Regions from separate parts of the Paenibacillus sp. FSL R7-269 genome, predicted to be linked through region 1. Evidence: riboswitches for the same ligand, from Rfam matches in the RefSeq annotation. Region 1 holds a riboswitch; the other holds the start of a gene.
The links. A riboswitch is a leader RNA that binds a small molecule or an ion and turns the genes downstream of it on or off. The one in region 1 is predicted to bind cyclic di-AMP.
Positions count from the first base shown of each region.

Region 2: it holds a riboswitch for cyclic di-AMP, as region 1 does, so the genes downstream of both, C162_RS15390 (APC family permease) here and C162_RS24730 (C40 family peptidase) in region 1, are expected to answer to the same signal.

Region 1 covers NZ_ASPS01000056.1:19,771-22,909, reverse strand. The annotation lists gene C162_RS24735 (C40 family peptidase) at 40-531, opposite strand; cyclic di-AMP (ydaO/yuaA leader) riboswitch at 536-678, opposite strand; gene C162_RS24730 (C40 family peptidase) at 1,066-1,494, opposite strand; cyclic di-AMP (ydaO/yuaA leader) riboswitch at 1,552-1,690, opposite strand; gene C162_RS24725 (hypothetical protein) at 1,903-2,736, opposite strand; gene C162_RS24720 (M1 family metallopeptidase) at 2,746-3,139, opposite strand, start outside.
Region 2 covers NZ_ASPS01000030.1:91,441-94,579, reverse strand. The annotation lists gene C162_RS15400 (DsbA family protein) at 1-634, shown strand, start outside; gene C162_RS15395 (disulfide oxidoreductase) at 631-1,065, shown strand; cyclic di-AMP (ydaO/yuaA leader) riboswitch at 1,292-1,451, shown strand; gene C162_RS15390 (APC family permease) at 1,581-3,139, shown strand, end outside.

The DNA of each region.
Region 1 (3,139 bases):
TCGGCAAAAATCTTGGAAAAGAGCGTAGGTTACAAAGAATTATTGTACATCATCGTTGTCTTGGGAATCCGAAGCTACAGTCTTGTAGGCATCTGTACTCATGATTCGTTTGGCGCCAACGTAGCGGTTGACGTAATAGCTGTCACTCAGCGAACTGATGGTTACACCGCGTGAGGAAGAGGCATGGGCGAATTCGCCGTCACCAACATAGATACCTACATGGGATATGCCCTTACCGCTTGTATTGAAGAATACAAGATCGCCTGGTCTCATCTCGTCACGGGACACGTCAGTACCCATCTGGTACTGAGAGCCGGATTGATGGGGCAGGTTAATGCCGATCTTATCAAAAACATACATTGTAAATCCGGAGCAATCAAACCCGTTAGTTGATGTACCGCCGGATACGTATTTGGTTCCGATGGCTTTGTCGATCACTTTATCCATTTTGGAATCCGCGAAAGCGCTTCCTGCTCCGATTGTGAAGATAATGGACAAGCTTAGTACTGCGGCTGCTAGCTTCTTCTTCAAAAGTAAATACCCCTTCCAATGCCTACGAGGTTAGCTTAAGGGTTCGGTTGAAGGTCCCCTATGACCCCTCTTAGAATAGGAGGTCAATTCACCCAAAGTGGTTCCCCCGTTTCCCTAATTCATTAGGGAACTCGGCATGACTGTTGATTAGGATTAGCGGTTCATTCAATACATGACAAAACCTTTGTTAAAAGCGATTCAATAATTACAAAAATGTTACTAAAAGCTCACTGCGATAATTGTAACAAAGACTAAGGCGCTTGGCAATCACTTATAACATATTAATCCATCTTTTTTGCTGTTTTTTAGAGTTATAGCCCTTTCGAAAGACTCATATCTATGCGCCGGGGTTATTTAATATGATTTTTTCTTTGTTTTTGCAATAAAATGCTGTTTCAAGGCTGTGGATTCGGGTAAAAGGTAGAATAAGGAAAAGGAAAAACCCGGAAATGATTACGGCAATAATCATCCCGGGCTCGTATAAGTTACATTTAGTTGTTAGAGGCTGAAATATTCGGGGTATGCTTCAAAGGTTCAATCGTAAGCGACAGCTTGGTAGGCTGTTGTGCTCATTACTCTTTTGGCGCCAACGTAGCGGTTGGCCCAGTAAGACTGGCTCATCGAACTGATGGTTACACCACGTGAACTGGAGGACTGTGCGAACTTCCCGTTTCCAACATAAATACCGACATGGGAAACTCCGTTACCCAGAGTATTGAAGAACACGAGATCTCCGGAGCGTAGATTGCTCTTGGATATTGTTGTTCCAACTTTGTACTGTGCTTTGGATGTACGGGGCAAGGTAAGCCCGACATTCTTGAACACATACTTGGTAAATCCGGAACAGTCGAAGCCGCTGGTGGTTGTGCCCCCGGTTTTATACGACGTTCCAATGGTTTTTGAAATCACAGTATCCATTTTGGAATCTGCGAAGGCACTGCCCGCTCCGAGTGTGAATACCATCACAAGACCCAGCGCCGCTGCGGTGCATTTTTTCTTGAAATTCTGTCTAATCAAAAGATGTACTCCTTCCAGGGCCTGCGAGGTTAGCTTAAGGATTCGGTAGAAGGTTCCCCTATGACCCCTCTAAAGCGAGATCAATTCACCCAAAATATGGTTCCCCCACTTCCCGGTGCAGGGAATTCGGCGTTTTATGCACCAGAACAGTGACTTATCGACATTGATTAAATTGCAATAGATACGGAAGATTCTGTTTGAAAGATTACAACTTTGTTACTAGTGGTACAGGCATCATTGTATCAGACGATTTACCCTTTTGCAAATGCTTTTGTCCTTCTCTTCAAGCAAAAAAGAGTCCTGCTCCCTGATGAGGGGCTGTGACTCTTTTTAGTATGCCGCTGTAGCAGCTTATTATTGTGGAAATGATTTACTGGACCAGAGGTGGTACTGGGCAGCGATTCCCCACATATTGAACAGCGTGGAGGGCAGCGGAGCTGCCTGGCGGAGCATAAGTGCCGGCAATCCGGGATAGAACAGAGCAGAGGCGCTACAGAGCAGAATTACGGCCAGGCTTCCCGCCCCCAGAATGACGGAAATACCGATCGAAGGCATCAACACCTTCAGGCAGATTAGCAGCGAGGAGAACATGCCGGTACCTGCGGTATAGCCGAATTGCATATAGAGCAGAAGCTTGCGGACAAGGAATAGATAGAGCAGCCAGCCCAGCACACAGGGCACAAGCTTGAGCAGGAGCTGAACATCGAGAACGCCGCTGAGCAGATGACGGTACATGCGTGGAAGCAGCCAATAGAGCGGCAGGAGGGTTAGTGCCCATTCGGCCAGGCTGAACGCCAGCACCGGCAGCCCATATTTTCTCATTCCCGGGAAAAAGAACAGTCCCCGCGCTCCGTCGCGCTCCTGATGAAGCTCGTGCAGCAGCCCTGCACGGATAAAGGGAGTCAGCAGCAGCCTTAGCACTGTCAGCGCCAGCAGCATCCACAGCCAGTGCTGGACGGCGGGGTCGGTGCGCAGCGCAGTCTGCCCCTCGATATAATACAGCAGCCTGCCTATTCCGCTGCCGCCGGCATTCGCATCCGGGTAGCGTAGCAGGACGGGGACAACCGCACTTTTAATGAATTTGTACAGGAAATAACCCCAGAACAGCCGGTAGATAAATAGCAGAATCAATATATAGAACTGTTCTTTCATGCTGATCCAACCGCGGGCAATTGAACTTTTCACCATTCCTTCACCTCACCAGACAAGAGTTCCGAGCAGGGTTTCAAGCAGAGTAGATGCGCTAAGCGTCCAGCGGGAGAGTGTGCGCGGCTCAAGCTCCGCCATTTTGAAATTATTAAGATGCCTGCTCTCCAGCAGAATGGAATGCCCCGGATCGATCTCTGCGGAGACCAGCGGAGCTTTATACGCTAACTCAAAGGAGGTAGCCTTACCCTCGTCATTCCAGTATTGCTGCACAGTGTACCCGTCTGCGAAGGTGAATTTCACGGGAACATCAGGGTACAGGCTGCCCTTATTGCTTACATCGACCACAGCGTTATAGCGGATCCCCCCGCCATCGCCGTTGTCCCGTCCGACCGTGAGCCTGATATCATCAACTGCGAAGTCGGGTGCACCCCCGCTATAGACA
Region 2 (3,139 bases), on a different contig from region 1:
CGTTATTATTTTTGTAGGCTTATTCATACTTGCTTCGAAGGACTCTTCTCCTGCCGGTACAGACAGTAAGCCGGTTGCCTTCAATTACAGCGAAATGATGCGGCTTGGCAAGGAGGATGCTCCGGTTAAAATTGTGGAATTCGGCGATTTCAAATGTCCGGCTTGCGCCCAGTTCACCGGTGTGATCAAACCGCAGATCGTTCAGGGTTATGTAGATCAGAATAAAGCAGCCTTCTATTTCGTGAATCTGGCCTTCATCGGCAAGGATTCCAGAACGGCCTCCCTGGCAGCGCTTTCGGTGTATCATCAGAACCAGGAAGCGTTCTGGAAATACTTCGATGCGATCTATGCCAACCAGGGGAATGAAGACAAGGAGTGGGCTACGCCTGACTTCATGGTGAGTCTCGCCAAGCAGCTGGAGCTGCCGGTCGATTATGACCTGCTGCGCAAGGATATTGACGACCGCACCTATGCGAAGGAGCTGGACCGGGATATTCAGCTTGGCACGGATGCGGGCGTAACGAATACACCTTCCTTGTTCGTGAACGGCATCAAGGTGAAGGAGCCTTTCAATATGGAGGAGATTGACGCTCAGATTCAAGCAGCTACAGCAGCAGCGGGAGCTGCCCAATGACAGCCTTCTCTGCCTTCTGCCGGCGAAATTGTCTCTACTTGGCCTGGTTCGTCTGTGTGGTGGCTGTAGCGGGAAGCCTGTATCTCAGTGAGGTCCTGCATTACGAGCCGTGCAAGCTGTGCTGGTTCCAGCGGATCTTCATGTACCCGCAGCTGTTCTTGCTGGGGATCGCCACCTACCGGGCGGACAAGCGGATCATTCCTTATGTGCTTCCCCTTAGTCTGATCGGCGGCTGTATCTCTATTTATCATTATGCAGAGCAGAAAATTCCGGCGCTCAGCAAGGTGCTTCCCTGCACCATCGGCGTACCGTGCAACAAGGATTATCTGAATTGGTTCGGATTTGTTACGATCCCTCTGCTTGCACTTATAGCCTTTGTCTTAATCTCCATTCTGCTCTGGACAGGACGGAAAGAGGAGCCTGCAGAGTAAGAAGCTGACGGGCAGAAGGAAGAGAAGAGAATCCCCTTAATTTTAGCGAAAAATAATATACAAAAACCCTGTAAAATCACGTGTTAAAGGGATAATGAAAGAGAATGAAAGATCAAGACATACCGGATGATGAATTTGGTTGTTTTGAGTGCTTTTCATTCTTTTTTCATTTGTTTCCACGCTTTACGGAAGACGTATTGTAGCTTAATATTAGTCCTTGTGAGAAGTTGAATATGCGCTGAATTTTCCGGAAGGAAAAACGGGGGAACCACACTTTGGCCAAGGCCAAAAGGGGTGAATCGGAGCAGGCCGCAAGGGCTGTAACCGTAGGGCTACCACAGTCCGAATCCGCCAGCTAACCTCGTAAGCCACTAGTGGGATAATGACCATGCACATTAGGCATGCGGATCATTTCCGTATGCTTATTTTGGTGCCTGCATTTATGAAATCCACTTATGAAAACAGCGCAGGGAAACCCCATTTTCAACTTAACCAAGAGAGGAACTGTTACTACAATGGTAAGCAAGGTAAAACGACTATTGATCGGGCGTCCGATGAAGTCGAACGAACTCGATCATGAAAAGTTATCCAAGGTGAAAGCACTGGCTGTCCTGTCTTCTGATGCGCTCTCGTCTGTAGCCTACGGAACAGAACAAATTCTAATCGTACTGGTGGCCGCCGGGTTCACCGCCATCTGGTACTCCTTGCCAATTGCATTAGCCGTACTGGGCTTGCTGGCTATTCTGATTCTGTCCTATCGGCAGACGATATTCGCTTATCCGCAGGGCGGAGGAGCTTATATTGTAGCCAAAACCAATCTTGGAGTGCATACTGGGCTTCTGGCCGGCGGCTCGCTGCTGGTGGATTACATTCTGACGGTGGCGGTAAGCGCCTCGGCGGGGACGGACGCGATCACTTCAGCTTTTCCAAATCTGCATAATCATAGTGTCCTCATAGCGGTATCTGTTATCGTACTCTTAACGATTGTTAATCTGCGCGGGGTGACCGAATCGGCTTCGTTCATCGCCATCCCGGTCTATCTGTTCGTCGTCTCCATCTTCGTGCTGATTATCGCAGGGATCTTCAAATATGCAACCGGCGGGGCTCATGCACACGTTCCTGAGATTGGTACGGCAGTCTCCAATGTCAGTATGTTCCTGCTGCTGAAGGCATTCAGCTCCGGTTGTTCGGCCCTAACCGGGGTAGAGGCGGTCTCCAATGCCATTCCTAACTTCAAAGCGCCGGCGGAGAAAAATGCAGCCAAAACGCTGATGCTCATGGGCCTCATTCTCGGAGCTATGTTCACAGGCATTACGCTGCTGGCTTACTGGTACGGCATCATGCCCGATGAGAAGGCCACCGTGGTCTCACAGATTACCGAGTCTACCTTCGGCCGTGGCGGGCTGTACTTCTTCATTCAGGGGATTACGGCGGTTATCCTGTTCCTGGCAGCCAATACGGCGTACTCGGCCTTCCCGCTGCTGGCGTTCATGTTCGCCAAAGACAAATATCTGCCCCATGCCTTCATGGTGCGCGGCGACCGGCTTGGCTTCTCCAACGGCATTATTTTCCTCGGCGTCATGTCGGCAGTGCTCGTAGCTGCATTTCACGGGAATACGGAAGGACTCATTCCATTATATGCAGTAGGGGTATTCATTCCGTTCACGCTGTCGCAGCTAGGCATGATGGTCCAATGGTACAGAACGAAGCCGCAAGGCTGGCAGAGCAAGTTCGCCGTGAATACGGTCGGGATGCTCACCACGTTAACGATCACCATGATCTTCATTATCACCAAATTCTCCAGCGTGTGGATGGCCTTCATCTTCCTGCCGGTCGTCATTATCGTGTTCCACCGGATTCACCGCCATTATATGAATATTGCCGATCAGCTGCGGATCTGTCCCGCTACCGATAAGCCTTGTATCAAAGGAAGCACCGTAGTCGTTCCGGTCGCCGGTGTGACCCGCGCAGTACTACATTCGATCAGCTATGCGAAGTCATTGACTGATAATGTGGTCGCTGTATATGTAGGCTTTGATGAAGAAGAGATTCACAAGATGGAGCAGAAGTGGGA